DNA from 3 places in the Pseudoclavibacter sp. RFBG4 genome. Region 3 is predicted to be linked to each of the others. Evidence: predicted binding sites of a transcription regulator. Region 3 holds the regulator's gene; each other region holds the start of a gene.

Region 1 (10,698 bases), on a different contig from region 3:
GACGATCGGGTCGACCTTCTTGCAGCCGGGGCCGACCTTGCCGTCGACGAACTCGTGGGTGGGGAGGATGCCCGTTGGCGGGCTCGTCTGCTCAGGCACTGAAGCTCAGCTCCTTCTTGTTTCCGAAGATGCCCTGGGGTCTGAAGACCACCAGCAGCATGAGCGCGATTCCGACGATGATGAAGCGCAGCTGGCCTGCCTGCGTCGTCGAGAGGAAGGTGATCGCGCCCGATTCGATCGCGCCGTACAGGATGCCCTGCGTGAGCGAGAGCACGACCCAGAAGATCATCGCCCCAACGATGGGGCCGAAGATCGTCGCGGCTCCACCCAGCAGCATGATCGTCCAGATGAAGAACGTGAGACCCGTCGTGTAGTTCGCGGGTTGAACGGCTCTCGGCAGGATGAAGATGATGCCGGCGAGGGAGCCGAGGAGGCCACCCGTGATGAGCGCCTGCATCTTGTAGGCGAAGACGTTCTTGCCGAGGCTGCGCACGGCGTCCTCGTCTTCGCGGATGCCGCGGACGACGCGACCCCACGGGCTGCGCATGAGCGCCCACACGAGGAGGGTCGCGAGGATGACGAGGCCCCAGCCGACGATGCGGGTCCACCAGTCGTAGGCGTTGTAGGTGAAGGGGCCGAAGCCGTAGGTACCGTCGGGGATCGGGTTGATGGCCGCGAAGGTTCCCTTGAAGCCGTTCAGGCCGTTGGCCGCGCCCGTCACGGGGGTGAGGCCGGTCGTCGTCACGATGTACCGCAGGATCTCGGCGGAGGCGATCGTGACGATGGCCAGGTAGTCGGCCCGCAGCCGCAGCGTCGGGACGCCGAGGATGAACGAGAAGACGATCGAGACGACGATGACGCACAGCACGGCAGCCCAGATGGGCCAGCCGAGGCTGATCGTCGGGATCGCGAACGCGTACGCGCCGAGCAGCATGTACGCGGCCTGGCCGAAGTTGAGGAGGCCGGTGTAGCCGAAGTGGATGCCGAGGCCGATCGCGGCGAGCGCGTAGGCAGCGGTGGTGGGGCTGAGGAGCTCGCCGATGGCGTTGCTCAGGATGTTTGACCAGTCCATGGTTCGTCTCCTAGCCGACTCGCTCGCGGCGGCCGAGAATGCCCTGGGGCCTGACGAGCAGGACCAGGATGAGGATGAGGAGCGCCGCCGCGTACTTGAGGTCGGCGGGGATGAAGAGGGTCGAGAGCTCGACGAAGATGCCGACGACGAGCGAGCCGACGAGGGCGCCGTAGGCGGAGCCGAGGCCACCGAGGGTGACGGCGGCGAACATCAGCAGGAGCACCTGGAAGCCCATGTCCCATGAGGATTGGCGGTAGAGGGCGAGCATGACACCGGCGAGGGCGGCGAGGCCACCTGCCGTGGTCCACACGATGCGGATGATGCGGTCGACGTTGATGCCGGAGGCGCTTGCGAGCGACGGGTTGTCGGACACGGCCCTGGTGGCCTTGCCGACGCGGGTGCGCGTCAGGAACAGGGCCACGAGGAGGAGCGTGACGATCGAGATGCCCATGCTGAGGAGCGAGCCCGTCGTGATGCGCACGGGGCCGAACTCCACGGCTCCGCTGAGGCCCACCGAGCTCATCGGGAGGATCGCTCCGCCGAAGAAGAACTGGTAGAGGTACCGGAGTGCGAGGCCGAGGCCGATGCTCACGATCATCGCCGGGACGAGGCGCACACCGCGCTTGCGGAGCGGCTTCCAGAGGGTCGCGTCCTGGAGCCAGCCGAAGGCGGCGCCGAGGATCACGACGACGATGATGGCGACGAAGATGTTGAGCCCCATGACGACGGCGAAGAGCCAGGCCATGAGTCCGCCGAAGGTGACGAGCTCGCCGTGTGAGAAGTTGTTCAGCCCGGTGGTGCCGAAGATGAGGGTGATGCCGATCGCGCCGAGCGCGATGAGGAGGCCGAAGTTGAGGCCGGCGACGAGGCGCTCGATGAGCTGCGAGCCGAAGTTGCTGCTCTGCCTCGTGTCCTCTCCGAGCGCGAAGAGGCGTCCGACGTTGGTCGTCGACCACTCGTCCTCGGTGACCTCTGCGGTGGCGCCGTCCTCGTTCCGCAGGTCGATGCCGTCTGGCAGGGTCTCCGTATCGAGCGTGACCGTGTAGTTGCCTGGGCCTGGGACGGGCACGCGCCAGCGGCCGTCTTCACCCGACTCCACCGTCTCGGAGTAGCCGTCGCCGTCGACGGTGAGCGAGACGCCGGCGACGGGTTCTCCCTCGTAGTTGAGGATGCCGCTGATCGAGTACGGCGACTCCTCGTCGACGGGGTCGGCTGCCGCGTTCGCGGGGCCGGCCATCGCGAAGACGCCGAGGAACGCGAAGAGCGACATCGCGAGTGCTGCGAGCATTCGGTGGGTTCGGGTGAGCCGGGAACGCCGGGCGGTCGCTGAGCGCGGACCGGCTGGCGTGAGCGGACTGGGGAGAAGGGGCACGGAGTACCTCCAGTGCGAGTCGGGCTGGGCACGACGACTGAACGAGATTCTGGAACTGCTATTTCTGCAAGCGAGGATTCGCCACTCTGCGAATCTACGGATGGTTTGTATCGGCAATGTTTCACTGCCGCTACACACGATAGTCGCGCGGAAGGCGCTCTGCTCGCCGCCAGGAGCCTCAGCGCGCAATTTTGTTCTACGTCACCACAAATATGGTGCTCCAGTGCGGCGCAGTGTGCCGCCACATCCAAGATCTCCGATTTGTGAAGATGTCTTTCGTCTCCGGCGTGTCACCGACCGGATGGTGCCCCCGCCGCGGCACTGAGGCCCGCGGGCGTGTGCTCGGGACAGTGGAGTGCGCGCTCGCCGCAGTCCGCACAGGCGACGAAGCGTTCCCTGCAAGAGGGGTCGCTGCAGTTCTGGGTGCGGTGCGTGGGCCTCTCGCATTCGCGGCAGCGGCCGAGGACGTCGGTGTCGGGGCCGAACTCGAGGTGCTCGCGAGCGTCGAAGACCGCGAGGGAGCCCTTCCAGAGTCCCTCGTTGCCGAACTGCTCCGCGTACCGGACGATGCCGCCGTCGAGCTGGTACACCTCGCTGAAGCCGCGCTTGAGCATGAGCGCTGAGAGGACCTCGCAGCGCACGCCTCCCGTGCAGTAGGTGACGACGGGCTTGGACTTGAGGTCGTCGTACTTGCCCGATTCGAGCTCGGCGATGAAGTCGCGGGTGGTTCCGGTCTCCGGAACGATGGCGCCCTCGAAGCGGCCGATCTGCGCCTCGATCGCGTTGCGGCCGTCGAAGAAGACGATCTCGTCGCGCGATTCGACGAGTGCGTGCAGCTCGTCGGGGGCGAGGTGGGTCCCGCCGCCCTTGACGCCGTGCTCGTCGACCTCGAGCTCGCCCGGCGCCCCGAAGCTGACGATCTCGTCGCGCACCTTCACGCTGAGGCGTGGGAAGTCGAGGCTCTGTCCCAGCTCGTCGAGTCCAGTGCCCTCCGACCACTTGTAGTCGGCGTCCTTGAAGGCCGCGTACTCCCGGGTGGTGCGCACGTAGCGCTTGAGCGCGTTCAGCTCGCCGCCGAGGGTGCCGTTGATGCCGTCCTTGGAGATCAGGATGCGCCCACGCAGCCCCAGGGACGCCGCGAGGTCGCGCTGCCAGAGGCGGATCGCCTCCGGGTCGGCGAGGGGCGCGAAGGCGTAGTAGAGCACGATCTTGGGGACAGCCATGAGGACGATTTTAGGTGAGGGCGCGTGCTGGCCAGGGGCAGACGTTCCGTCCATCATGCGAAGGGATCTCAAGTGCGGCCAGCCGGCCAGCAGGGCCAAAGACAGCCCTTGGTGTTGGATCGAAGAGGTATCTCACAGATCATCTGCTGGTCGGTGGAGCCGTGTCGTCAACTCGCGTATTTGTTCAGAAAAACCTTCTGGGTGCCGAAGGATCCGCAAATATTCCCAGTTTGTCTTGTGTGGGCCGGGTCTGCCTCTATTATCACGCAGGTGACTGAATTTAAATTGGAGCCCTCTTTTCCTAGTGAACGCCGCCAATGGCGCGCCTCATTGGTTCAACTCATAGCCGTCAGCCTGATTGCCCTTCTGCTCTACTCTCTACCGTTGGTCGTGCCGTTTCAGGCGGCCCTGTCGTCGACTTCATCCGTCGGTGATTGGGAGGCGCTCGGAACAGTTTTCACGACTATCGGAGCTTCGGTTCTCGATGGGGGTGTTGATGCCTTCAGTGTGGTGGTCACATTGCTCGCCGGTTTGTATGTCCTCGTGGCCGGCGGGCAACTATCCGGCTCGTTGGCGATCCCAAAAGTGCAGCGCATTCTCGCCACGGCGGCGATATCACTTGTTGGATTCTTGTTTCCGGCGCTTCTTTTCAGTTGTATTGCGGTTTTGAACCAACCGGCCGAGCTCGGAAAGTTCATGCTTGTCGCCCCACTTGGGGCGGTGGTTGTAGTTCTGGCGACGCTCCTTGGCGAGTTCGTTGTCTACACCTCGCAAGAGCAGCTTCGCGCGAATATGGCGGCAGTTGCTAGGTCAGAGTCACTGATTCAAGGAATTGCCGCGAAACGTGAGGTGATGGTCACCTCGGGAGTCGTTGCTGTGAGCTGGGTGCAGGCTATAGGGCAAGCGAACATATGGCGGCGTCGACTCAGGATCGTTTTTGCTTCGTCACTCCTCGCAACGCTCGCGAGTGCGGTTCTAGCTGGCGCTTTGCTTGCTATCCAATACTTGAATTCACAGATCTACTTTCAGTTCTGGATGAACTCGAATCTCGTGGTTCTTCTGGCGGGATTTATTCTATCCGTGGTAGTTGCAATGCTCTCCGGTGAGTCGGCGCGAGAGCGCTGGGCGAGTGATACGTCATTCTCGAAATACGTTACCCGTGTGGCTATGGGTGCCGTGCTTTTCTTAATTCTGGCTTTTGGTTTTCTTCTCGGCATGTCGTTGGCTGAAAATCATGGATGGCTAGTCGGTTCGGTGTTCATTGTGACTGCCTGTGGACCGAGCCTTTTCATCTCGATCTCCACCCTGCTGCCAAACTCTCGCATCGGACTCGTTGGAATGCGACAAGCGGAACTCGATCTTGAGTCTCGGGTTAGATCGGGTCGAGCGAAGATCGCGATACTTGAACGAGACCTCGAAGAGCGAGCGGCTAGTTCAAGCGACTTGCGCGAGAGTTTCCTGAGGCGAGTATTTCGCAGCTTCGGCTATCAGAAAGTGGATTCTAGGTCCAATGAGCGAAGATGAGCAGGATCTCTGACCGCTGATAGGTGAGGATCGCTCCCTCGCGAGTTGCGGAGTCGCGTTGATTCGAATTTCTCATAGGTCGCTATCGCACTGGCCGCGAGTCGCGGCGTGTGTCGGGAGGATCGAATGTCCGTGGGTCTGCGTACCCTTGCGGCATGCCAGATCGGGTCATGTCGCTCTATCGGCCGGCGTCGCCGGTCGATGTGCAGCAGACCCTGTCTCCCCTCATGCGGGGCAGGCGAGATCCGACGTGCTGGGTGCATCCGGTGTCGCGCGACGTGTGGCGCACGTCCCACGCGCTGGCGGGAGGCGCGACCACGGTGTTCCGCCAGGCGCGGGAGGGGGTGCGGGTCGTGTCGTGGGGTGCGGCTGCCGAGATCGCGGTCGACGAGGCTCCCACGCTGCTGGGCTGCGACGACGACTGGAGCGAGCTCCGTCTCGACGCTCTGCCGGAGCTGGCGGATGTGCGGCGTCGGAACGAGGGGCTGCGGCTCCCGAAGTCGGGTGCGGTGTTCGAGGCGCTGAGCGCGGCGATCATCGAGCAGAAGATCACGGGCCTCGAGGCGCATCGCGCGTGGGACATCCTGCACCGCGACCACGCCGACGCGGCGCCAGGGCCGGCCGGTCTCGTGCCGCGGCACATGCGCCTGCCGCTCACGCCGGAGCAGTGGCGGCGCATTCCGAGCTGGGACTGGCACCGGGCCGGCGTCGACTACTCGCGGTCCGGCACGGTGATCCGCGCGGCGACGGTCGCCTCGGCGCTGGAGCGAACGAGCAGCCTGCCGACGGGGTCGGAAGAGCCGCTCCGCCGTCTTCGCTCGATCGTGGGCGTCGGCGTGTGGACGGCCAACGAGACCGTGCAGCGCTCGCATGGCGACCCCGACGCTCCGAGTTTCAGCGATTACCACATCCCCAACATGGTCGGGTGGGCGCTCGCGGGCTGCGACGTCGACGACGACGGCATGCGGGAGCTGCTCGAGCCGTGGCGCGGACACCGCGAGCGGGTCGTGCGGCTCATCAAGCTCGCGGGCAACCCGCGCCCGAAGCACGGCCCCCGTATGACCGTGCAAGACCACCGCTCCCACTGAGCTCTGCGCCCGGCGCCGACCTGCGCCGACCTCCTCTGAGGGGTGTTCGCCCACGGCTGAGGGGGTTTTCAGCAAACTTTCTGGCACTCGATGGGGCAGAGTGCTAATTTTCTGCTCAAGGAAGTTGACACCAGTCGACTCAAGTTCACCGCACCGTCTCGCGCTGACGAGCGTGCGTACAAGGAAGGGAAAACGACATGGCACGCGTCTTCGATCCGTTCCAGGAGATGGAACGACTTTTCCAGGGAGCACCGAACAGCCCGCGTTCGATGCCCATCGACCTCTACCGCGAGGCCGACCACTACATCCTCACCGCCGACCTGCCCGGCATCGACCCGAGCTCGATCGACGTCGACCTCGACGGCCAGCAGCTGACGATCCGCGCCGAGCGCAGCACGGTCAACGCCGAGGGCGCCAAGTGGCTCGTCCGTGAGCGCAACGGCGGCAGCTACCTCCGCCAGTTCACGCTCGGCCAGGGGCTCGACACCGAGCGCATCGCGGCGAGCTACGAGCACGGCGTGCTGACCGTGACCGTGCCGGTGAGCGAGCGCGCGAAGCCACGCAAGATCGAGGTCGAGAGCGGCACGAAGGTCGAGACCATCCAGGCCTGAGCGGCCCGGTGATCGCAGCTTCGTGATGCGGTCCCTGTGACGCAGAGAGGGGCAGCGCCAGCCGGCGCTGCCCCTCTCTGCGTGTCCCCGCGTCTGTGGGGCGGTGCGTCTCTGCGCTGGTCCTCGACGCGCGCTCGCGCCTTCGTTCGCGTCAGGCGGCGTGGAGTCCCGTTCCTGCCTCTTCGGTCTCGCGGGCGAGCTTCGCGGCCGCCGCGTAGCGGCTGCGGAGCGCCGAGTCAGGGGCGGGCTCGAGGCGAGCGATCGTCTCGACGGGCCAGTCCGGACGTGTCCCAGTCGCCACCCAGGCAGCCTGGCGAGCCGCGCCGTCGGCGACGTACTCGCCGGGTGCCGGGATCTCGACTGGCACGTCGAAGAGCGTCGGCGCGACGGCGCGGACGCCCTCGCTCAGCGCTGCACCGCCGATGAGCATGACTCGCTTCGCCTCGACGCCGAGCGCACGGTGGGCGTCGAGTGCCTGCGCGAGGCTGCCGAGCATGCCCTCGACTGCGGCCCTGGCGAGGTTCTCGCGGGTGAACGAGCCGCGGGTCATGCCGAGGAGCGACGCGGTCGCATCCGGCAGGTCGGGGGTGCGCTCGCCGTCGAGGTACGGCACGAACGCCAGACCGCCAGAACCGACGGGGGCGGATGCGGCCAGTCGACCGAACTCCTCGTGGTCGACGCCGAGCACCTCGGCGGTCGTGTCGATGACACGTGCCGCGTTGAGGGTCGCGGAGAGGGGAAGGAACGCTCCCGTCGCGTCCGCGAACCCGGCCAGCCCACCGCGGGGGTCGACCACCGGTCGGTCGGCGACGGAGAAGACGGTGCCTGAGGTGCCGATCGAGACGACGACATCGCCCGCGCGCGCGTTGAGGCCGAGCGCCGCACCAGCGTTGTCGCCGGCGCCCGCGGCGACGAGCGCGCCGGCCGGCGTCTTCCCCGCGACCTCGTCCGGTCCGAGCACACGGGGCAGGATGGCGTCGTGGCCGAGCGCCGCGATGAGCAGCTCGCGGTCGTAGTCGAGCGTGAACGGCGACCAGTAGCCGGTCCCCGACGCGTCGGAGCGGTCGGTCGTGAGCTTCGTCAGGTCTGGGCCGAGGGGGCTCTCGCCTGCTGGGCCGTAGCCGAGGAGGCGCCACGTGAGCCAGTCGTGGGGGAGGGCGACGGCCGCGACGCGCGCCGCGTTCTCGGGTTCCGCATCCCGCAGCCAGCGCAGCTTCGTGATGGTGAACGAGGCGACGGGCACGAGTCCCGTGCGCTCGACGAGCGCATCCTGGCCGAACTCGGCGATGAGGTCGCGTGCTGCGCCTGCGCTGCGGGTGTCGTTCCAGAGGAGGGCGTCGCGGACGACACGGCCCTCGGCGTCGAGGGCGACCATGCCGTGCTGCTGGCCTGCGACGGAGATCGCCGCCACGTCGTCGAGCCCGCCTGCGGCCTCGGTCGCGCCCTGAACGGCAGCCCACCAGTTCGCCGGGTCGATCTCGGTGCCGGGGAGGTGAGCGGCGCGCCCCTGGCGGACGAGCGCACCCGTCTCCGCATCGCGGATGACGAGCTTGCAGCTCTGCGTACTCGAGTCGAAGCCGGCGACGAGCATGGTGGTCTGCTTTCTGTAGGGCGAGTGCTGTGTTGAGGTTCAGGCGCTGGTCGAGCATGCACGACAGAGCTGGGGCGGATGCACGCGCGTGGTGAGTGCATCCGCCACAGCTCTGCGCGGGGGGACGGGGAACCCGTCAGTCGGTGGGACGTGGGCTAGCCGCGTGCGCCCATGAGGTGCTCGAGCGCGAGCTGCTGCAGGCGCACGAAGCCGAAGCCCTTGCCGTTGAAGTACGCGTCGGCGTCGAAGTCCTCGAAGGCGGAGCGGTCGGCGAGGAAGTCGTCGTAGGTCTCGCCCTCGCCGAGCGTGTTCGTGGACAGCTCGTCGACGCGGGACGCCGCGAGAGCCTCCTGCACCTCGGGGTCGGCGCGGAAGGCAGCCGCGCGCTCCTTGAGGAGGAGGTAGGTGCGCATGTTCGCTGCCGCCGACTCCCAGACGCCCGTCTCGTCCTCGGTGCGCGAGGGCTTGTAGTCGAAGTGACGCGGGCCCGTGTAGGTCTGGCCGCCGTTGGGGCCGCCGTTCTCGAGCAGGTCGACGAGCGCGAACGCGTTCTGCAGGTCGCCGTGGCCGAACACGAGGTCCTGGTCGTACTTGATGCCGCGCTGGCCGTTGAGGTCGATGTGGAAGAGCTTGCCCTGGTAGAGGGCCTGCGCGATGCCTGCCGCGAAGTTGAGGCCGGCCATCTGCTCGTGCCCGACCTCGGGGTTCACGCCGACGAGCTCCGGGCGCTCGAGGGTCTCGATGAAGGCGAGTGCGTGGCCGACTGTGGGGAGCAGGATGTCGCCTCGGGGCTCGTTCGGCTTCGGCTCGATCGCGAAGCGGATGTTGTAGCCCTTGTCGGTGACGTAGTCGCCGAGGAGGTTGACGGCCTCGCGGTAGCGCTCGAGGGCCTGGCGGATGTCCTTCGCGGAGTCGTATTCCGCACCCTCGCGGCCGCCCCACATGACGAACGTCTCGGCGCCGAGCGACGCGGCGAGGTCGAGGTTGCGGAGGACCTTGCGCAACGCGAAGCGACGCACGTCGCGGTCGTTGGAGGTGAAGCCGCCGTCCTTGAACACGGGAGCGGAGAAGAGGTTCGTCGTGACCATCGGAACGACGAGCCCGGTCGCATCCAGTGCACCACGAAGGCGGGAGATCTGCGAGTCGCGGACCTCGTCACTCGAGCCGAACGGGAAGAGGTCGTCGTCGTGGAAGGTGAGGCCGTAGGCACCGGCTTCTGCGAGCTTCTCGACGACGTGCACGACGTCGAGGTCGGCGCGCGTCGGGCCGCCGAACGGGTCGGTCCCGTTGTAGCCGACGGTCCACAGACCGAATGAGAACTTGTCTGCGGGGGTGGGAGTCAGAGACATGGGAGTCCGTTCTAGGTATCGTCGTTGATAAGTTCCAGAGAGCAACATATAGCACTTCGTTGTGTCACTTCCACCACCAGTTCCCGATGGGACAGGGTTCGGATGGCCCCTGGGGCTAGTTTTGTCACGAATCTGACACGGGGTTGCACAACCTGACCCAAGTGGGTATATGTTTGGCGCGACAACTTAGGGCAACACATTTCAGAGAGGAAATGACCGTCATGTCAGCAACGAAGAAGTTGCTCGGTCTCGCAGTCGTTGGAGGCCTCGCACTCGGTCTCACCGCATGCGACGCGCCAGCAGACCCAGCAGCAACCGGCGAAGCAGGAGCAGCAGTCGAGGTCGAGAGCGTCGGCATCTCGATGCCCACCCGCGAGCTCGAGCGTTGGATCAACGACGGAGCGCAGCTCCAGAGCAAGCTCGACGAGGCAGGCTTCACGACCGACCTGCAGTACGCCGAGAACGACCCGGACACGCAGATCTCGCAGATCCAGAACCAGATCGCATCCGGAGTCGACGTGCTCGTCGTCGCCGCCATCGACGGCTCGGTGCTCGCACCGGTGCTGCAGGATGCGGCTGACGAAGGCGTCACGATCATCGCCTACGACCGCCTCATCAACGACACGGAGAACGTCGACTACTACGCGACGTTCGACAACTACGCGGTTGGCAAGCTCCAGGGCGAGTACATCGTCGACAGCCTGGACCTCGAGAACCAGCCCGGCCCGTTCTACCTCGAGCCCTTCGCAGGCAGCCCGGACGACAACAACGCCAAGTTCTTCTTCTCCGGAGCCTGGGACGTCCTCAAGCCGTACATCGACGAAGGCAAGCTCGTCGTCGGCTCCGGCAAGTCGCCGGCATCGAACGA
Region 2 (10,698 bases), on a different contig from region 3:
GGAGCGGCCGACCTCGTCACCCGATGACGGAGCTCCCTCGAACCCGGAGAGCACCAGGGAGACGATGGCCGCGATGACCACGAACACGGCCCCGAGGACGAGCAGCGGCACGAGCCAGCGCCCTCGCCGCTTCCACCGCTCGGCATCGGCGCCATCGCCGTGATTCCGGGCTGCCCAGCGTCGCTCTACAGCGTGCAGGAGGTCGACTCGGACGACGTACGTCGCCAGGATCACCAGGGCGAGCAGCGCGGCGGGGAGGAGCAGGAAGTACGCGAGCGTGGCGAAGCTGAACGCGAGCCCGTCTGCCGATTGGGCTGCGTGGAGGCGTTCAAGCGACTGGGGTGCAGCGCCCAGCCCGAACCCGACCAGGGCGACGAGCAGCCCGAGCCAGATGAAGCGACCGACCTGTGCGCCCCGTTTCGTCGTCATGACGCAAACGTATGTCGATCCGCCGACGTTCGGCCAGGTCAGTCCTCCCCCGCTCGACCCAAAAGCGAAAGCACCACCAGGGTGCGGGATCGCGGACAAGGGTCAGGCGGTGACGCCCACCTCGCCGGTCGCGGTCGCGTCCGCGACGGCGCGCCTGCTGGCGCGGGCTCCGAGGGTGCCGCGGAACCACAGCGCGCCCGCGACCGCGAGGCAGACGATGAAGGCTCCGAGTGCACTCACGACAGGCACGAGCGCCTCGCTCGGTCCTGCCACGAACGGCATGAAGGCGACGACGAAGAAGGCGATGACGGCGACGGCCGGCGAGAAGAGCAGCGGCAGCGTCCAGGTCTTGAAGAGCGGCGTCTCGCGGAGCGCGATCCACCCGAACGTGGTGCCGACGGCGTACACGGCGTAGGCGATGAGGCCGACGATGAACGCGAGGAGCACAAGCGGCACGAGCGTGCCGAGGAAGAACTGGTAGGCGTCGCGTCCAAACAGCACCATGACGTCATCGCTCGCGACGGGCGCGGACGTGAGCCGCCGCAGCGAGAGGGCGATGACGCCGACGATGCCGAGCACGGCGACGACGGGCGCGGCGATGAGTGGCAGTATCCAGCGCAGGTGCTCCATGCCGCTCAAGATAAGCGCGGTTGCGGATGCACGCGGCGAGCGACGCGCCCGAGTTACCCACCAGAGACCTCCCGGCCCCGTCACCCTGCCTCCTCACGGGGCGCACCCTGGGGCTCCCCCTGCGTTTCTCAGGGCGCTCACCCGCGCTCAGGAGTGAGCCAGATGCAGGCTCCCCCGGACAGGAACCTGCATCTGGCTCACTCTTCTGACGCTGGGAGTGCCGCTGGGACTCACACTGACTCCAACGCCAAGCGCCAGACGCCCTACTCGATAGCCGCGGTGTGCGGGGTCGTGGACTGCACGTTGAGGGACTCGCCGTCGCTCGCCACGACGACGGAGATCGTGTCGCCGTCGCGGACCGTGCCCGCGAGGAGTGCCCTCGCGAGGCGGTCGTCGATCTCGCGCTGCATGAGTCGACGCAGCGGCCTGGCCCCGTAGATGGGATCGTAGCCTCGCTCGGCGAGCCAGGCCCTGGCGTCGTCGTCGACCTTGATCGTGAGGCGACGCTCGCCGAGCCTGCGCTGCAGCCGGTCGATGTACAGCGCCACGATCTGCGCCAGCTCATCCTGCGAGAGGGCGCTGAACACGACGATGTCGTCGAGTCGGTTCACGAACTCGGGCTTGAACGAGTGCCGGACGGCAGCCATGACGCTCTCCTCCCGATCCTCGGGGGTGAGGAGCGGGTCGATGAGGTACTGCGAGCCGAGGTTCGAGGTGAGGATCAGGATGACGTTGCGGAAGTCGACCGTGCGTCCCTGGCCGTCGGTGAGGCGCCCGTCGTCGAGCACCTGCAGGAGGATGTCGAAGACCTCGGGATGCGCCTTCTCGACCTCGTCGAACAGCACGACCGAGTATGGCCTGCGCCTGACGGCCTCGGTGAGCTGCCCGCCCTGCTCGTAGCCGACGTATCCGGGAGGGGCGCCGACGAGCCGGGCGACGGAGTGCTTCTCCCCGTACTCGGACATGTCGATGCGGATCATGGCCTTCTCGTCGTCGAAGAGCAGCTCCGCGAGCGCTCGCGCGAGCTCCGTCTTCCCGACTCCGGTGGGGCCCAGGAAGAGGAAGGAGCCCGTGGGGCGGTCGGGGTCTGCGATGCCCGCACGCGTGCGGCGGATCGCATCCGCGACCGTCGCCGCCGCCTTCTCCTGCCCGACGAGTCGCTTGCCGAGTTCGGCCTCGAGGTGGAGGAGCTTCTCCATCTCGCCCTGCAGCAGCCTGCCGACCGGGATGCCGGTCCACGCGGCCACTACCCCAGCGATGTCCTCGGCCGTGACGTGGTCATTGACGAGCTTGGGCCCGCCGCCTTCCGTGGCCTCAGCCTCGTGCAGCTGCTTCTGGATGCCGGGGAGCTCCCCGTAGAGCAGCCGGGAGGCGAGCTCGAGGTTGCCCTCGCGCTGCGCACGGTCGGCGCGCACGCGGATGTTGTCGAGCTCCTCGCGGAGCTCGCCGATGCGGTTGAGGGATGCCCGCTCGATGCTCCAGCGTTCCTTCAGCTCACCGAGGCGCGCGTTCTTCGTGTCGAGGTCGGCACGGAGCGTGGCGAGGCGCTGCCGGGAGGCGTCGTCGTGCTCCTTCTTGAGCGCGAGCTCCTCGAGGCGGAGACGGTCGACCTGCCGCTGGAGGGTGTCGACCTCCACCGGCGATGAGTCGATCTCCATGCGCAGGCGCGAGGCAGCCTCGTCGATGAGGTCGATCGCCTTGTCCGGCAGCTTCCGGCCCGTGATGTAGCGGTTCGAGAGCGCGGCGGCGGCGACGAGCGCCTGGTCGGCGATCGACACCTTGTGGTGCGCTTCGTACCGCTCCTTCAGGCCGCGGAGGATCGCGATCGAGTCTTCGACGCTGGGCTCGCCGACGAACACCTGCTGGAAGCGTCGCTCGAGCGCCGCATCCGATTCGATGAACTGGCGGTACTCGTCGAGTGTTGTCGCGCCGATGAGGCGCAGCTCGCCGCGAGCGAGCATGGGCTTCAGCATGTTCGCTGCCGAGATGCTCGACTCTCCGCCGCCAGCACCCATGAGGGTGTGGAGCTCGTCGATGAACGTGATGATGCGCCCGTCGGATTCGGTGATCTCCTTGAGGACGGCCTTGAGCCGCTCCTCGAAGTCGCCGCGGTACTTGGCACCCGCGATGAGCGCGGACATGTCGAGGCTGACGAGCTCCTTGTCCTTGAGGGATTCGGCGACGTCGCCGGCGACGATGCGCTGGGCGAGGCCCTCGACGACCGAGGTCTTCCCGACGCCGGGCTCGCCGATGAGCACTGGGTTGTTCTTGGTGCGCCGGGTCAGCACCTGGCTAACGCGTCGGATCTCGGCGTCGCGGCCGATGACCGGGTCGAGCTTGCCCGAGCGGGCGATGTCGGTGAGGTTGATTCCGTACTGTTCGAGTGCGCTCTTGGCCTCTTCGTCTGGTGCCTGAGCGCCTTGCATGTTTGCCATGGGGCTCCTTCGTGAAAGTTGCTTCCGACCCAGATGGATCAAGAGTTGAGTCGGTATGACTCAAGTTTAGATTGGAGGCCGCCGTATTACCACCCAAAGCTGGGTGACACAGCCAACTCCCAGCGCAACCTCGACGCCCCCGCACTGCCTCTGACCAGGACTTCTCTCGACGTGGCAGAGTTCCTGTCATGCCTGGAGCACCCGAAGAGAGCCCACTCGACGTCGGCGCGATCCGCATCGGCAGCGTCGAGCTGCTCGGCGAGCGATTCTCGATCATCAAGGCCGGCTCGTCGGAGGCCGTGCGCGCCTCAGGATTCGGGAGCCCGAACTCGCTCGCGTACTCGGTCTTCGGCCGCCGATCCGAGCTCCTCGAGGTGCAGGAGCTCGATGACGCCGACGCCGCACTCGCCGCCGTCCGAGCCTTCGATGACGGCGACCCGTCGCTCCTTCCCGCCATCGACGTCCACCAGGACGGCACCGAGCTGCGCCGCGCCATGTGGAGGGCGACCAGGCTCGTCGAACCCGGCACCCTCGCGAGCTACGGCGACGTCGCGGCCATCGCCGGGCATCCACGCGCCGCCCGCGCCGCCGCGAGCGCGTGCGGCGCCTGCCTCGTGGGCCTCTTCGTGCCCGTGCACCGCATCGTCCGAGCCAGCGGCAAGCTCGCGGGGCACGCCGACGACATCGCCGTCCGGCAGGCGCTCATCGACCACGAACGGGCGATGGGGATGCGCGGCTGACGGTCAGGAGAGCGTCGCGGTCGAGCTCCGAGCGTGCAGAACGGGGAGGACACGGGTGCGCTGCACCGGTCGACGGGGACCCTCCTCGAGGCGCGACACCATCGTCTCGACGGCCAGCCGCCCGATGTGCTGCTTGGGAGGACGCAGCGCCGTGATGGGCGGCTCGGCGTTCTGCGCCACCTCGTCGTCGTAGGCGATGACGGCAAGGTCGTCGGGGATCGACCAGCCGTGATCGCGGGCGTACTGCTGCACGAGCACCGCTTGAGGGTCGGAGTGGATGAGCAGGGCCGTCGCAGATGCTCGGCGGCAATCATCGAGCACTCGAGCGATGAACGCCTCCCTCGACTGCCCGTCCATGTCGTCGAGGTTCGCGTCGACGTCGACCACCGATTCGAGGCCGAACTCCGTGACGGCACCGCTCCATCCCTGCCGGAGCTGCGCGGAGGTCGGGGAGCCGGTCGAGGTGAGGATGCCGACCCGGCGATGCCCGAGCGACGCGAGATGGTCGGCGGCGAGGGAGCCGCCGAAGACGTGGTCCGTGGTGACCCATTCGAGGCTCGTGAGCGCGGCGACGGAGGAGGCGTGGCGCTCAGCGAGCACGACGGGCACCGGGAGGGACTCCAGCCAGTGCAGCAGCGCCCGCCCGTCTGCACCGCCCGTCTCCGGTGCGGCGATGATGCCGTGGAGGCCGCCCGATTCGACGAGGGAGGAGATCTGCCTGCGCTGATCATCGACGGAATAGCTGGCACCCCTGAGCACGAGCTGCACACCGAGGTCAGTGGCCGCGGCCCGCGCGCCGACGATCACCTGCGGCCAGTAATAGCTGAGTGACGGGGTGACCATGCCGACCCTGAATCGAATCGCGGTCGCCTGTGCGGCGACCGATGGCACCGAGGTGTCGAGGCGACTCCGCAGCGTCGCGCCGCCGTGGACTCTGGTCAGGAGACCGCGATCGGAGAGGTGCGTGATGTCACGGCGGATCGTGAGCTCGGACACCTCGAGCTGCTGCGCGAGCGCGGCGACGCGGACGGATCCTGCCCGCCGCAGTTCGTTGAGGATCCGCTCTCGACGCAGGAGACCGAACGGCGGCATGTCGTCCACGAATCCGAGCGTACAGACATGTTCGTATCGCGTCGAGCATGAACGGTTCTGTTCGTTTTGCTGGCCTTTTCTCCGACCCCACTTCAAGATCAGCTCGGAAGCACACAGTCGTGCCCGCCGCGCACTCGACGAACGAGCCCGCGCGGACAGCGCACAGAACGGAGAGCGCACATGCCTCAGGACCATCGGCTCGGTCGAGTCACGAGCACGAGCAGGGTCCGCAGGCGGCGGATGAGTCTGGCATTCATCGCGGCCACGGCGGTGGCGATGATCGCGCCGGTTCTCGTCGCCCCCACGTCCGCCCAGGCCGCGGGATCGGATCCCGTCTCCGTGACCGTGGACGGCGCAGACGTCGCGGCAGCCGCAGAGAACGTGAACGGCCTCACGTTCAAGGGCTTCGGCGTGCTCACCGCCAACTCGACGAGCGCTCTGCTCCTCGACTACAAGGCGCAGCATCCGGAGAAGTACTGGGAGCTGATCGAGACGCTGTTCGGGGGCGACCGCCCGATCATGAACACCATCAAGATCGAGATGGGCAACGACCGCAACACCTCCACCGGGCCGAACGCAGCCACGATGCGCACTCGCGACGAGTACCCGAACGTGCAGCGCGAGCCCGGCTTCCAGCTCGCGGCCGACGCGCAGCTCGTCGCGCACGCCGACGTGCACGTCAGCATCCTGCGCTGGAATCGGCCGGCCTGGGCCACCACGCACGCCGCCCAGTACATCTGGTTCAAGAACACCGTGCTCGCCGCGTACCGCGAATACGGCATCATGGTCGACTCCATCAACCCGGATGCCAACGAGACGAGCAACCCCGAGGTCCAGCTCTACAAGGACTTCTCCGGCTGGCTCCGCGGCGACGACAAGGGCTACGAGAGTGCGAGTGCGGGCGACCCGAACAGCGGCTTCGCCTCGGATCAGGAACGGGACCTCTACCGATCCATCGAGACGGTCGCCGCCGACACGGTTGGGACTCCGCCGGTGTCCTTCGGCAACCAGATGACGTCCCCGAGCGACTCCTCGCTGCGTGACGCCGTCGACATCGTGGGCTTCCACTACTCGAGCGCCGACGACAACGCCGGCAACCTCAAGAAGGTTGCCGAGGAGTTGGACAAGGAGGTCTGGAACTCGGAGGGCCAGTCCACGTTCTCCAACTCGGCGGACCGGCCGAACAACACCAACAGCGACGAGCGGGGCGGAACGGGCACCGAATTCGGCGGCCCGAACAGCGCCCTCGAGATGGGCAACTGGGTCACGACCGGATTCGACGAGTCCCGACGCACCCTCAACATCTTCCAGCCCGCGATCGGCTCGTTCTACGACGGGTTCCAGTACTCCTCCAAGGAGCTCGTGAGCGCGCGCGACCCGTGGTCCGGCTGGCTGTACTACGACGGTGGCCTCGCGATGATCGAGCAGTTCACGAAGTTCGCGAAGCTCGGCTGGGAGAACGACGACAACACCGCTGGAATCTGGCGGGCGATCCCCCAGGCATCCGACAGCGAGCTGGGGAAGGGCAATCCGCCGAGCGGCGCCCGCCTCGGTGGCGCGTCCTTCACGACCCTGGCGGCACCCGACGCCAGCGACTTCTCGACCGTCATCATCAACGACAGCAGCTTCACGAAGACCTACCGCATCACAGCCAAGAACATGGAGCTCGGGGCCGACCGCACGGCCGAGCTCTGGGAGACGCGCGCCGCGGATGACGGCCAGGCCTACAACGACAACTACCTCACCCCCATCGGCGAGATCTCGCCGGATGGGGACGGGCTCTACACCGTCGAGGTCAAGCCCTGGTCGTCGCTGACCCTCACGACGCTCGACCAGGCGACAGCAGCAGCCGACGGCAGCCTCACGCCCAGGGACGGCTACGCCAGCTCGCTGCCGACATCCCCCGAATACACCGACCAGGACGGGGGCCGCGACGTTCTCGACACCGACCCGACCGGCGCCCAGAACGGTGTCACCGATGACGAGGTCCTGTACGCCGACGACTTCGAGTACGCCGGGGCGGGCAACATCAGCGGCTACGACCCGGCCACCGGAGCGCTGGTGGATTCCGGAGCGTCGTTCCTGGACAGCCGCGGCGCCAAGCAGAAGCCGAGCGGAACCCCAGCGCTGCAGCCGGAGGACCAGGGCGTGACCCCGCGCTACACCAATGACACCAACGGCGCATTCGAGTCGGTTGCCACATCAGATGCGACGCACGGCCGGGTGCTCAGGCAGCAGGTCGGCCCTGGCATGGCCGGCGGCGCGTGGAACAGCGGCGACCCCAAGACGACGATCGGTGACGCCCGGTGGGCGAACTACACCGTCTCGACCGACGTGCTCTTCGAGGCAGAGGGAGCGCAGTACGCCACCATCGGCGCCAGAGAGCAGGGCGGCACGGCGAACGGGCAGAACGTCTCGGCAGCCGAGCTCAGGGTCGAGCCCACCGGCGCGTGGACCTTCAGCCGCTACGGCACGACGCTCGCGAGCGGCACCGTGGCGGGCAACGCGGAGGTTGCGTTCAATGCTGGTGCCGGCGTCTGGAACAGCATCGCCGTGACCGTCGCAGGCGACACCTCCACTGCCTCGATCAACGGCGTGCAGATCGCGTCGCACACGGATGCCGCGCCGCAGGCCGCGGGGCGCATCCAACTCGGGTCCAGCTTCAACTTCGTGCAGTTCGACAACCTGCGGATCCAGACGCTGCCCGGATACACGCCCTACTACACGCAGATCATCGACGGGATGCATCAGAGCAGCTGGTCGAACACGTCGACCCCGGTGCTCGAGTTCGACGCCAGCTGGAGCCACGTCAACGGACAGGGCATGTTCGAGTGGCAGCGAACCGCATCCAAGAGCACGGCCAAGGGAGCCGCACTGAGCTACTCCTTCACCGGAACGGGCTTGGACATCATCGGCGCCAACCCCGGCACGGCGACGCTCGATGTCGAGGTGGACGGGATCCCCGTCGCGCTCGCAGCTCCAACGTGGAGCGCAGGCAGCGCCCGAACGACCTTCACGCTCCGCGGGCTCGAGAACGGCGCCCACACAGTGGTCATCAGGACCGCCAACGACAGCGCACTCAACGTCGACTCTGTCGCCACGATCAGTGCGGTCGCCGACTCCGCGCGCGTCGACACGGGAGCACTCACCGAGGCCGTCTCCGCCGTCGCGCAGCTCGTCGAGGCAGACTACGGACCCGAGTCGTGGGCCCCGTTCGCTGCCGCACGGACGGCCGCGCAGGCCGCGGTCGCCGACCCGGTCGGCTACGGACTCGACGTCGAGGGCGCCACAGCCCTCGAACGGCGCCTCGCCTCCGCGGCGGACGCGCTCACCCCCAAGGATGTGAGCGCCGACGTGACGGACCTCGGCTCCCTGGCCATCACGACCGCCCAACGTGCCCTGCCCGGCACGCTCCTCCTCTCGGGCACCGAGGAAGAGGTCATCTGGACTGCCGCATCGAACGCCAGCGCCACGTCCACCGGCGAGCTCGCGAGCTTCGCCGCCAGCGGTCGAACCTCGGAGAAGACCGCAGCCGGCGTCTACCAGCGCTTCTCGGCGACGGTGCTCGTCGTGCCCGCCGATCTCGACTACTTCATCGACTCCGGCTCGAGCGGTTCGGAGGCAGGCTCCGCGCATGCGGCCGCGGCGGGCGTCTCGCCTGAGCTCCGCAACGAGACCGCCGACCAGAAGTGGGACGGCACCGCCGCGGGCAGCACCTGGGGGTACTCGACCGCAGCGACCACGCTCGCGAGCGGAACAGCCCAGGACTGGGGTTCCTCCTACATCGGCGCCGATTTCAACAAGCCGGTCACCTACCACCTGACCCTCCCCGCCGGCTCCTACAACGTCGTCGGGGTTCAGGCGCCCCGTGCGGGACTCACGACGAACCTCTCCGCGAAGCTCACGGCGAACGGCGAGACCGTCTCGAAGACGGCGACCTCGACAGGGTCGGCGACGCCGATCGCGCAGACGCTCACCCTCGATGAGGAAGCGGTCGTCGAGCTGGAGTTCGGCACCAATGGAACGAGCGGCTACAACGCCCGACTCGCACTCGTCTACGTGCAGACGCTGCCCCGCGACCTCGGCGTGCAGGGCGTGCTCGACACCGACGATCCGCTCCCGAGCACGGTGAAGGTCGCCGACACCGAGCGTGCCGTCACCTGGGAGCCCGCCGCCCACGAGCAGCCACGCACCGAATACGAGACGATCACCGCCAACGGACGCCTCGACGAAAGCGACGCACCGGTCGTCGCGCAGTTCGAGATCGTGCCACCAGGGCTCGTGTACTTCATCGACGCCGGAACCGACGGCGCCGACTCGCCCCAGTACGCGGCCGTGTCAGCCGCCGTCGATGGACTGCGCAACGACAAGGTCGACCAGGTCTCCACATCCGCCACGCAATGGGGACACATCTCTGACGGGATGAAGCTCAAGACCGGGACCGATATCAAGGACAAGTACTCGACGGGGCTCTACCAGGACACCACCAAGCTGAGCTACCGGCTCCCACTCGAGGCTGGCACCTACACGCTGACCGGCGGCTTCACCGAGTGGTGGAACCTCAGCAGGACCATGTACCAGACCGTGTCGGTCGACGGCACGGAACTCGCGAAGGGAAGCATCCCCCTCTCCGGCTCAACACCCAAGCTCTCCGCCGGCCTGACCTTCACGCTCTCGGAGGCAGCGACGGTCGACTACCTCGTGACCAACGAGGGCGCTGGCGGCGAGAAGCCGGTCATCTCCTGGCTGGCCGTCGCCGACGAGACGCTGCCCGGGACTCCGCAGAACGCCGTCGCGACGCAGGAGAGCGACACCTCCATCGCCGTCTCCTGGGACGACCTCGCCAACCCCGGTGCGGGCTTCGCGGGCTACCGCGTCTACGAGGCAGGGGAATCGGAACCGGTGTGTGAAACCACCGAGACGAGATGCACCGTCACCGGACTCGCTCCAGGCTCGACCCACTCCTACGAGGTGACCGGCGTCAACGCCTCCGGCGAGAGCCCCCGCTCGGCGGCGACCGCACCTGTGACGCTGCCGGAGGCGCCGACGGACGACGGCGCGACGAAGGCTCCAGGAAAGGGAGTGCTCTCCTCCAACGACGGCTGGAACACCGGTCTCCGAGACGGCGAGTTCCAGCTGACGATGAATCTGTGGTGGGGGGAGAACGGCTCCGTCTTCCGGCTCTACCAGGACGGCCAGCTGGTCAGCACGACACCGCTCAGCACGAACTCGCCAGCTGCACAGTCAGCCGTCGTCGACATCGCCGGCCTGGCGAACGGAACCTACGTCTTCACCGGCGAGCTGGTGAACTCGAAGGGAACGACGGCAACCGAGTCGCTCACGGTGACGGTGACGAACGCCTCCCCCGGCGC
Region 3 (10,698 bases):
CGCCGCTCAGCTCGGCGAAGATCGTGCCGACCGCGAGCAGCAGAGCGCCCCAGAAGAGGTACTCCTCGCCCGGCTGGATGAAGAACATCGCCAGCATGATGAGCACCGTGATGCCCGTGAAGATGCCCAGCCACAGCTTCCGCTTGCCCGAGCCGTCCGAGCGCTGTCCGAGGACCGGCGCGATGAGTGCGACGAGCAGTCCAGCGACGGTGCTCAGGTTCGCGATGACGTTCGTGGATGCGGCCTGAGCCGCCAGGTACTGCGGGTCGAGCGGGTTCGCGTCGCCCAGCGCCGCGACCTGCGGGTCGATGAAGAGGTCGCTCGCGAGGTAGGTCGCGAAGACGAACGTGACGACGACGGCCTGGAAGGCGGAATTGCCGACGTCCCACAGCGCCCACGCCGTCGCGCGCCTCTTCAGCTCCTTGGGCGTGACCGCCGCCCCGCCGTCGACGGTCTCGACTCGCCCGCTCGGGGTCGGGTCGCTGGAGGAGGGGGCGCCATCGTCGGCGCGGCCTGGGAGTGCCATGCGCGGAGTCTATGCGCGCCAGGCGGCGCGCAGGCGAACGCGCGGACGGTGGGGTCCGCGTGGACGTCTGCGCTCCGGTCCGGCCCGGTCCGGCCAACTTCCGTGATGGTTCGGGGCTGCCCGCCCGGATGGACGTCAGTCGGGCCGAAGCATCACGGAAGTTGGCCACTGCAGTGCAGCGCTGCGTGCAGGCGCGCCGCCGGCGGCTACTGTCCGAGCCAGGTGTCGTAGAAGTACGGGCGGCCGACGGCGTTGGTCTCGATGCCGTGCACCTCGGGGCTCGTGACGAACACCTGGTAGTTGTCGACGATCGGCACCGTGTAGGCCTCCTCGAGGACGCTCTCCTGCAGCTTCGCGAGGTTCGCCGCGCGTTCATCGGTGCCGTTCGCGGTCTGGGAGACGCCAAGCAGCTGCTCCTCGAGCTCGCCGCCCGTCAGCTGGAACTGGTTGGTGTAGTCCTGCCCCCAGTACTGGCGCAGCGTCGTCGCGTCCAGGAACGAGTTGGCTACGGGGAAGATCGGGGTGCCGCCCGCCGCGAAGACATCGCTGTACGTGCTCGCATCCGTCTGGCGGATCTCGAGCTGGATGCCGATCGCCTTGAGCTGCTGGGCGGCGAGCTCGAGGATCTGGCCGGAGCCGTTCACGAACGGCGACGTGTATGCGGGGATCGTCAGGCGCGTGCCGTCCTTCACCCGGTAGCCGTCGCCGTCCTTCTCGGTCCAGCCGGACTCGTCGAGGAGCGAGTTCGAGAGGTCCTGGTCGAAGGCGAGCTTCTCGCTCAGGTCGACCCAGCCTGGCGTCGCGGCCTGCACGGAGGAGGTCGCCGGCTTCCAGTTGGCGTTGAAGACGGTGTCGACGATCTCCTGACGGTTCACGCCGTGCTGGATGGCCTGGCGCACGTTCACGTCGTCCGTGATCTCGGCGTTGGGTCGCAGCACGAAGTTGATGGGCGTGCCGAGGTACTCGCCGTAGATGACGTTGAAGCCACCGTCGATGAGGCGCTGCTCCTCGCTGGGCTGCACGAAGTGCACGGAGTCGACCTGGCCGGACTCGAGGGCGCCCTGGCGTGCGGAGTCCTCCTCGAGCACGTTGAAGGTGATGGAGTCGAGGTAGGCGGGGCCCTCGTGGTCGAACGCCTCGCTGGCCCAGTCGTAGTCGGCGCGCTTCGTGAGCACGATCTCGCGCTCGGGCACCTGCGACTCGAAGACGAACGCTCCGGTGCCGACGACGTTCGCGAGGTCCGCCTGCTCCTCGAGCGGCAGGTCGATGGTGCTCTCGCCGAGGATGCCGGCCGCGAAGAAGCCGAGACTGGGGATGAACCCGCGGTTGGGTGCGCTGAGGGTGACGAGCACGGTCGTGTCGTCGACGGCCTCGGCGCTCGCGAATTCTCCGGGGACGATCGGCGAGCGGGTGATGCCCTTGCTGTCGTCGCCGAGGCCGAGCACCTCGAGGTTCTTCGCGACGATGTCGGCGTTCAGCGGCGTGCCGTCCGAGAAGGTCACGCCATCGCGCAGCTTCAGCGTGTACTGAAGTCCGTCCTCGCTCTCCTCCCACGACTCGGCCAGCCACGGGTGCACCTCGCCCGTGTTGTCGACGTAGACGAGCGTCTCGACGAGCTGCGTCCACACCTGGCTCTTGTACCAGTTGTTCGACTGCTGCTGCTGCCACCCGTCGGCGATGGCGGTGACGGCGTGCACGAGGTCGCCGCCGGCGACGGGGGTGTCGGAACCCGCGCTCGCGGTGCTCTGCCCGGTCGCGCATCCGCTGAGGAGGAGGGAAGTGAGGGCCGCGCCGATGACGGCTGCGGAGAAGGTGGAGCGGCGTCTGTTCATGACGGTCCTGTCGTGGGTGGATGCGTTGCGAGAGCCCGAGGGCGGCCAGCCTGAGTGGCGGGCTGGCGTGAGCGTGGCAGGTAGCTCAGGCGGCGTCCAGGAAGCGCGTAACAGTGGGGCCGGGGCTGAACTCGCGTGACTCCACGCGTGAACTCGTTGCCTCGTGTGTCTCGTGTCCCGTGACTCGTGTGACTCGTCAAGACTTGAGTCGTTCCCACTCAACTCTCAGCCGCCCAGCTTGACGCGTGCACCGTGCTGAGTAAACTTGAGCGCAGACGGCTCAGGTCTTAATGGCTCCGATTCGGAGCACAGAACCAGAGCCGACGAAGACTCAGAACAGACAAGCACTACAAAAGGAGAACCACATATGTCACGTGCTGTTGGAATCGACCTCGGAACCACGAACTCCTGCGTCTCGGTCCTCGAGGGTGGTGAGCCCAAGGTCATCGCAAACGCCGAAGGCTTCCGCACCACCCCGTCGATCGTCGCATTCACGAAGGACGGCGACGTCCTCGTCGGCGAGACCGCCAAGCGCCAGGCCGTCACGAACGTCGACCGCACCATCGGATCCGTCAAGCGCCACATGGGCACCACCTGGACCCAGGCCATCGACGACAAGAAGTACACCGCGCAGGAGATCTCCGCGCGCATCCTCGGCAAGCTCAAGCGCGACGCAGAGCAGTACCTCGGCGACAAGGTGACCGACGCGGTCATCACCGTCCCCGCGTACTTCAACGACGCCGAGCGCCAGGCCACGAAGGAAGCCGGCGAGATCGCCGGCCTCAACGTGCTCCGCATCATCAACGAGCCCACCGCCGCCGCACTCGCGTACGGCCTCGACAAGGGCAAGGAAGACGAGCTCATCCTCGTCTTCGACCTCGGTGGCGGAACGTTCGACGTCTCCCTCCTCGAAGTAGGCAAGGACGACGACTTCTCCACCATCCAGGTGCGCTCCACCGCAGGTGACAACCGCCTCGGCGGCGACGACTGGGACGACCGTCTCGTCAAGTACCTCATCACCGAGTTCAAGTCGCAGACCGGCGTCGACGTCGCGAACGACAAGATCGCGCTCCAGCGCCTCAAGGAAGCCGCTGAGCAGGCGAAGAAGGAGCTCTCCAGCTCCACCAGCGCCAGCATCCAGCTGCCCTACCTCTCCCTCACGGAGAACGGCCCCGCGAACCTCGACACGAGCATCACGCGTGCGAAGTTCGAGGACCTCACGAAGGACCTCCTCGAGCGCACCCGCAAGCCGTTCGAAGACGTCATCCGCGAAGCCGGCATCAAGGTCGACGAGATCGACCACGTCGTCCTCGTCGGTGGCTCCACCCGCATGCCCGCCGTCGCCGAGCTCGTCAAGAAGCTCAGCGGCAAGGAAGCCAACAAGGGCGTCAACCCGGATGAGGTCGTCGCAGTCGGCGCCGCACTCCAGGCTGGTGTGCTGAAGGGCGAGCGCAAGGACGTCCTCCTCATCGACGTCACGCCCCTCTCCCTCGGCATCGAGACCAAGGGCGGCATCATGACCAAGCTCATCGAGCGCAACACGGCCATCCCGACCAAGCGCAGCGAGACCTTCACGACGGCCGACGACAACCAGCCGTCCGTGCAGATCCAGGTCTTCCAGGGCGAGCGCGAGTTCACCCGCGACAACAAGAACCTCGGCACCTTCGAGCTCACCGGCATCGCACCGGCACCCCGTGGCATGCCGCAGATCGAGGTCACGTTCGACATCGACGCCAACGGCATCGTGCACGTCTCCGCAAAGGACAAGGGCACGGGCAAGGAGCAGTCGATGACGATCACCGGCGGCTCCAGCCTCGGCAAGGAAGACATCGAGCGCATGGTCCGAGAGGCTGAAGAGCACGCGGAAGAAGACAAGAAGCGCCGCGAAGGCGCCGAGCAGCGCAACATCGCCGAGACCACGGTCTACCAGGTCGAGAAGGTGCTCACCGAGAACGACGACAAGCTCCCCGCCGACGTCAAGAACGAGGTCCAGGGCGATGTCGACGCGCTCAAGACGGCCCTCGCAGGCGACGACGACGCGGCCGTGAAGTCGGCGCTCGACAAGCTCAACACCAGCCAGACGAAGCTCGGCGAGGCCATCTACGCCGCAGCCCAGGCTGAGCAGGCAGCAGAGGCCCCCGCGGCCGACGCACCCGCCGGAGACCAGGCAGCCGACGATGACATCGTCGACGCCGAGGTCGTGGACGACGAGGACGACAAGGACAAGAAGTAACCATGGCTGAAGAGCGAAACGAGTCAGAAGCACGCGGCCCCGAGAACTCGGGAGAAGCAAACGAGCCGATCATCAACGACAAGCGTCGGATCGACCCGGAGACTGGCGAAGTTCGCGACCTCGGCACGGCTGCTGGGGCCGAGTCGGCGGAGTCCACACCGGACGACGCCGACCCGGCCGCCGGCCAGGCTGCTGAAGCCGCGGCTGAAGGCCTGAGCGTCGAGGATCTCGAGAAGCTCCTCAGCGGCGAAGGTGCAGAAGACGCGCCAACGGAAGGCACCCCCGGCGAGAGCGATCTCGCAGTGGAGCGCCTCCACGACCTGCAGCGCGTCCAGGCGGAGTACGCCAACTATCGCCGCCGCACCGACCGCGAGAAGACCGAGGCCTACGACGCCACCAAGGCGGAAGTGCTCCGGTCCCTCCTCCCCGTCCTCGACGACCTCGACCGTGCCCAGAAGCACGGCGACCTCATCGAGGACACCCCGGTCGCCGTCATCGCCAACAAGCTGCGCACCGCAGTCGAGCGCCTCGGCCTCACCGCCTACGGTGAAGCCGGAGACGCCTTCGACCCCCAGCGGTACGAGGCCATCGCGCAGCTGCCGAACCCCGAGGTCACGAGCGACACGATCGCTGACGTCGTCGAACGCGGCTACACCATCGGCGAGCGCGTCGTCCGCGTCGCGAAGGCAGCCGTCTTCGTACCCGCTTCATAAGCACCGCGATCGGCGCATCCGCCCGATCGAACACGGGAGGGGGCACCGCAGCTGCGGGCCCCCTCTTGTCTTCATCCGGAAGACACGTGCTCATCCCTAGGAACAGAAGGACCATATGGCCAGTCAGGATTGGTTTGACAAGGACTTCTACGCGGTGCTCGGCGTATCGAAGGACGTAGACGAAAAAGACCTCAAGAAGCAGTACCGGAAGCTCGCGCGTCAGTATCACCCTGACTCGCACCCGGGCGACACTGCGGCAGAGGCGAAGTTCAAGGAGATCTCCGAGGCCTACTCGGTCATCTCCGACCCAGAGCACCGCGCCGAGTACGACCAGATGCGCGCCATGGGCTCGGGGGCCCGCTTCCAGCAGGGGCCAGGCGGTCCAGGTGGCGCGGGCTTCGAGGACGTGTTCGGAGGCATGTTCAACGGTGGCGGCGGACGCCGCGGCGCGTCGAACGCCGACTTCGAGGACCTCCTCGGTTCCATGTTCGGCGGCGGGGGCGGCGGCTTCGGAGCAGGCAGCTTCGGCGGCGGCGCCGGTGGGCCCGCCGGGTTCCAGGCCGGACCGCAGAAGGGGCGCGACCAGAGCGCATCCACGACGCTCAGCTTCATGACCGCCATCCACGGCGACACGGTCGAGCTGCAGGGCCAGGATGGGCGGGTCGTGAAGGTTCGCGTTCCCGCCGGCGTCGAGGACGGGCAGAAGATCCGCCTCCGCGGCAAGGGCGGGCAGAGCCCGAACGGCGGCGAAGCCGGAGACCTCATCCTCACCGTCGCCGTGCGACCCGACCCCGTCTTCAAGCGCTCGGGCCTCAACCTGGAGGTGACCGTGCCGGTCTCCTTCGCTGAGGCAGTGCTCGGCGCCACCATCGAGGTGCCGACCGTCGACGGCAAGACCGTGCGCGTCAAGGTCGCGCCGGGAACGCCGAACGGGAAGACGCTCCGAGTGAAGGGCCGAGGCATCGAGTCGAAGAAGGGCAAGGGCGACCTGCTCGTGCACCTCGAGGTGGCCGTGCCGAATCACCTGTCGAGCGCGCAGGAGAAGGCCCTCGCCGACTTCGTCGCCGCATCCGGAGACGAGAGCCCTCGCGAGGACCTGCTGCGTCTCGCGCGCCAAGGCAGGTAGGGGGCGCCCATGGCATTCCCCTCCGACCTCGACGAGGACGCCCCGATCTTCGCGATCGCCATGGCGGCGGAGCTCGCGAACATGCACCCGCAGACGCTTCGCCAGTACGACCGGATGGGCCTCGTCACGCCTCGGCGCACGGCCGGGCGCGTGCGGCGGTACTCGCTCCGCGACGTCGCGCAGCTTCGCGAGATCGCGGTGCTGTCGAACGAGGGCGTGAGCCTCGAGGGCATCGCCCGCGTGCTCGAGCTGCAGCGCGAGGTCCTGGGACTGCGCCGCCGCGTCCGCGCGCTCGAGGCGGAACTCGCCGACGAGCGCCTCACGAGGCTCGGCGGTCGCATCTTCGCGGCCGGGGAGCGCGGCGATGTCGTGCCCCTCGCCCACGGGCGCCGCACGGCCCGCCGCACCGAGGTCGTCGTGTGGCGGCCGGCGCGCATCCACGATGCCGAGGACGAAGCCGACGCCGACGAGCCGCGGCCGGAGCGCAGCCGCGCGAAAGCCTCCGCACCGCGTTCGCGCGCTCCCCGCGCCAAGCGGCCGCCGGACGCGTAAGCCCGCGCCGCCCGCGCTCCTGTGGCTGCGCTCGCCGCCTGCCGCGCCGCATCCCGCCGAACCACGCGCGTCTCAAGCGCCGAAAGGTCAGTTTGGCCCCATCCTGAGGCCCGGGATGGGGCCAAACTGACCTTTTCGGCGTTCGCGCCGCTTCGTGCGCCGCGCGCGCCGCTCCCGAGCGCCGCTCCCGAGCCCGCTTCGCGCCCGCCGCCTTCCGCGCCGCGCGCGCCGGCCGCCCGCGCCCGCCGCCTGCCGCGCCGCATCCCGCCGAACCAGCCGCGTCTCGAGCGCCGAAAGGTCAGTTTGGCCCCATCCTGAGGCCCAGGGTGGGGCGAAACTGACCTCTTCGCGTCGGGTGGGCGCGGGGCTCGGGGCGCGGGTGTGGGGTGCGGCGCGCGGGGTTAGCGGGCTCCGTTGCCGCCGTCGACGCGCCACTGCGCGCCGGTCACGAACGACGCCTCGTCGGAGCCGAGGAACACGACGACTCGAGCGATGTCCAGCGGCTCGGCGTAGCGGCCCATCGGGATCGCCGCCTGGAACCCGGCCTTCGCGGCCTCCGTGTCGCCGCCGCCGAAGCCCTCCTCCAGTCGCCGAACCATCTGCGTGTTCACGCCGGACGGGTGGATGCTGTTGACTCGCACCCCGGTCGGGGCGACCTCGAGCGCGGCGGACTTCGTGAAGCCGACCACGGCGTGCTTCGACGCGACGTAGGCGGAGACGCCTGGCGCCCCGTCGAGGCCCGCCTCCGAGGACGTGTTGATGATGCTGCCGCTGCCGCGCTCGGTCATGACCTTGAGGACATGCTTCATGCCGAGGAAGACTCCGCGCACGTTGACGGCGAAGACCTTCTCGTAGTTGTCGACGCTCGCTTCCGTGAGCGGGCCGACGGCGCCTTCGATGCCGGCGTTGTTGAAGAACACGTCGATCGTGCCGAACGCCTCGACGGTCGCGGCGACGTAGCGCTCGACGTCGGCCTCGTCGGTGACGTCCGCGGCGATCGCGATGACCTCGCCGTGCGCCGAGAGGCGTTCACGCGCGGCCTCGAGGGGCTCCGGGAAGAGGTCGACCAGGGCCACGCGTGCGCCCAGCTTGAGGAACTCCTCAGCTGTCGCCGCGCCGATGCCGCCCGCGCCGCCGGTGATGACCACTGAGCGTCCGGTGAAATCTGTCATGTCGCAACTCCTTTGTCGTCTGGTTGTCCGCGTGGCGTCGCTCGCCCGCGGCAGTCGTCGGCCGCCGGAGCTGTATCTCCGACGGCGCCGCCAGGTTAGGTGCCGCGCATGCGCATCCACTGTGTACCGACACAGCGAACGCGACGGAAGCATGCGCACCGCCCCCGCCCCCGCCCCCGAGCGGGGTCACGGCCACCGCCCCGAGCAGGGTCACGGCCACCGCAGAGTTGTGGCGTGATGTCGTGGCGACGTCGCGCAGCAGCAACAAGCCACAACTCCACGGCCTGGGCGCGCGCGTTCGGGTGCAGGGCGCCGGACGTCGGACGTCGGACGCCAGTTGTCGGGTGCCGGATGTCGGACGTCGGACGCCAGTTGTCGGGTGCCGGATGTCGGACGCAGGGCGCCGGGTGTCAGGCGTCGGAGGTGAGGCGCTGCGTGCCGATGACCGAGAGCAGCTGCAGCCGGTCGTAGCTCTCCGTGCCAGGCGTGGCCGTCAGCACGAGCAGCGTCTGGTGCTGCGCGGGGTCGACGAGGAACTGGCAGTGCACCTCCATGACCCCTAGCTCTGGATGCTGCACTCGCTTCTCGAGCTCGTGCGTCGCGTTGATCTCGTGGTCGGCCCAGATTGCGGCGAACTCCGGGCTCTCGGCGAGGAGCGCATCCACGACCCGCTGCGCTCGAGAGCCTGGCCCCTGCTGGGCGGCGAAGCCGCGAGCATCCGCGGCGAACGCTCGAGACAGCTTCTCGTGGTCGGCGGATGGGTAGACGTCGCGGGTGCCGGGTGCCGTGAACCAGCGGTAGACGACGCTGCGGGCGTTGCCGGCGAAGCGGGTCTCGTCGCCGAAGAGGGCACGCGCGGCCGGTGTCTGCACGAGCGTCTCGCCCATGGCCGTCATGACCTGCGCTGGGGTGTCGGCCAGGCGGTCGAGGATGCGCATGAGGCCGGGGGCCACGTGCTCGCCGCCGATGGCACGGCGAGGTGCCTGGTGGCCGGCGAGGTGGAAGAGGTGGTCGCGTTCCGCGGCCGTCAGCCGCAGGCCACGCGCCATGGCGGCGAGCATCTGCTCCGACGGCTGGGGGCCGCGGCCTTGCTCGAGGCGACTGTAGTAGTCGACCGACATGTCGCTGAGTGCAGCGACCTCCTCGCGCCGCAGCCCCTGCGTGCGGCGGCGGGGTCCCTTCGTCAGGCCGACGTCCTCGGGCTGCAGCGCCTCGCGGCGGCTGCGGAGGAAATCGGCGAGCTGGGCTCTGTCCATGAGGCGAGGCTAGCGGGCGACGTGCTCGGCGACGAGCTGTTCGGAGAGCTCCCACAGGCGGCGCGCATCCGCTTCGCTCGCGACGCGCGAGTACAGCTTCTGCTCGGACGGGCGGCCGCCGATGTGGCCTGGGCCCTTCGGGCCGTAGAGGCGGCCACCCTTCGCGCCGGGGCTCGTGGCCGCGAGGACTGCGGGGAGGGCAGCGCTCTGCGGGGTGCCGGTGATGCCGACCCGCGAGAGGAGGCGGATGACCTTGACCTCGGTGGTGTCGCTGGCTCGCCCCATGCCCGGCTGTGCGGCGAGGAGGTTCGTGGGGGAGACGCCAGGGTGCGAGAGGTTGCTCTGGATGCCCCAGTCGTTCGCCTCGCTGAGGCGGTGCAGGTGCATCCCGAGCAGGCCGGTCGCGATCTTCGACGAGCTGTACGAGCCCATCTTGCTGTAGCTGCGCTCCCAGTTCAGGTCGTCCCAGTGAACGGCGCCCTGGTTGGCGGCGATGCTGATCTGCGTCGTGACGTGCGCCTCGCCCTCCTTGAGGAGGGGGAGCAGTCCGGTCGTGAGGGCGAAGTGGCCGAGGTGGTTGGTGCCGAACTGCAGCTCGAAGCCGTCGCTCGTGGTGCGTCGCTCGGGTGGTGTCATGACGCCAGCGTTGTTGATCAGGATGTTGATGGGGCGCCCGTCTTCGACGAGCTCATCGGTGAGGGCCGAGACCGATGCCAGCGAGGAGAGGTCCAGCTGGCGCAGCTCGAGCTTCGCATCCGGGTTCGCGCCTCGGATGCGCGCGGCTGCCTTCTCGCCCTTGGCGCGGTTGCGGACCGGCATGATGACCGTCGCGCCGGCGCGGGCGAGCCTCGCGGCGATGTTGATGCCGATGCCGTCGCTCGCACCCGTGACCAGGGCGAGTTGGCCGGTGAGGGAGGGAACTGGGATGTCGCGGTTCTTGGGCACGGGATGCTCCTGAGTGGTGTCGATGTCGAGATCGCTCCGCCGGTGAGGCGAAGGTGCAGTCTGGCTGCTGGAACCACTCTGCTGGGTCGATCTTCTTCGATTCAGGGCTCGCTCATCCAGGGATCGGGGGTCCCTGGATGAGGCTGGTTGACATAGTTAATGAGTTGACTCAGAATTGAGTACGCTCGGCAAATGGCGGGGCGATTCACCGACGCAAACCCGAATCCGGAGTCCCACCCATGCGAGCGTTCACCTTCTCCACTTACAAGACGTCCCTGCGAGAGGCCGATATCCCGGAGCCGATCATGGGAGAGCACGACGTGCTTGTCCAGGTGCAGGCCGC

The links. The regulator HspR, encoded in region 3, represses chaperone genes until heat shock. The targets are predictions, from matches to a motif close to AAGTTGAGTCNNNNNGACTCAACTT.
Region 1: C5E10_RS01740 (Hsp20/alpha crystallin family protein) is a predicted target of HspR. The motif match lies at 6,401-6,425, and genes of this name have one in related genera.
Region 2: C5E10_RS01130 (ATP-dependent Clp protease ATP-binding subunit) is a predicted target of HspR. The motif match lies at 3,537-3,561, and genes of this name have one in related genera.

What each region holds. Positions count from the first base shown of each region.
Region 1 covers NZ_PSYC01000007.1:2,005-12,702, forward strand. Annotated here, with positions in the region: gene C5E10_RS01715 (ABC transporter ATP-binding protein) at 1-99, opposite strand, end outside; gene C5E10_RS01720 (branched-chain amino acid ABC transporter permease) at 92-1,072, opposite strand; gene C5E10_RS01725 (branched-chain amino acid ABC transporter permease) at 1,083-2,360, opposite strand; gene C5E10_RS01730 (rhodanese-related sulfurtransferase) at 2,735-3,667, opposite strand; gene C5E10_RS18770 (hypothetical protein) at 3,938-5,191, shown strand; gene C5E10_RS01735 (DNA-3-methyladenine glycosylase) at 5,347-6,279, shown strand; gene C5E10_RS01740 (Hsp20/alpha crystallin family protein) at 6,477-6,890, shown strand; gene C5E10_RS01745 (xylulokinase) at 7,042-8,481, opposite strand; gene xylA (xylose isomerase) at 8,637-9,830, opposite strand; gene chvE (multiple monosaccharide ABC transporter substrate-binding protein) at 10,052-10,698, shown strand, end outside.
Region 2 covers NZ_PSYC01000004.1:13,089-23,786, reverse strand. Annotated here, with positions in the region: gene C5E10_RS01140 (hypothetical protein) at 1-429, opposite strand, end outside; gene C5E10_RS01135 (hypothetical protein) at 532-1,059, opposite strand; gene C5E10_RS01130 (ATP-dependent Clp protease ATP-binding subunit) at 1,323-3,494, opposite strand; gene C5E10_RS01125 (methylated-DNA--[protein]-cysteine S-methyltransferase) at 3,683-4,234, shown strand; gene C5E10_RS01120 (substrate-binding domain-containing protein) at 4,238-5,326, opposite strand; gene C5E10_RS18765 (fibronectin type III domain-containing protein) at 5,567-10,698, shown strand, end outside.
Region 3 covers NZ_PSYC01000003.1:31,088-41,785, forward strand. Annotated here, with positions in the region: gene C5E10_RS00950 (MFS transporter) at 1-526, opposite strand, end outside; gene C5E10_RS00955 (ABC transporter substrate-binding protein) at 733-2,358, opposite strand; gene dnaK (molecular chaperone DnaK) at 2,726-4,591, shown strand; gene C5E10_RS00965 (nucleotide exchange factor GrpE) at 4,594-5,304, shown strand; gene C5E10_RS00970 (DnaJ C-terminal domain-containing protein) at 5,420-6,430, shown strand; gene C5E10_RS00975 (heat shock protein transcriptional repressor HspR) at 6,440-6,982, shown strand; gene C5E10_RS00980 (SDR family NAD(P)-dependent oxidoreductase) at 7,384-8,154, opposite strand; gene C5E10_RS00985 (helix-turn-helix transcriptional regulator) at 8,565-9,410, opposite strand; gene C5E10_RS00990 (SDR family oxidoreductase) at 9,420-10,355, opposite strand; gene C5E10_RS00995 (NADP-dependent oxidoreductase) at 10,595-10,698, shown strand, end outside.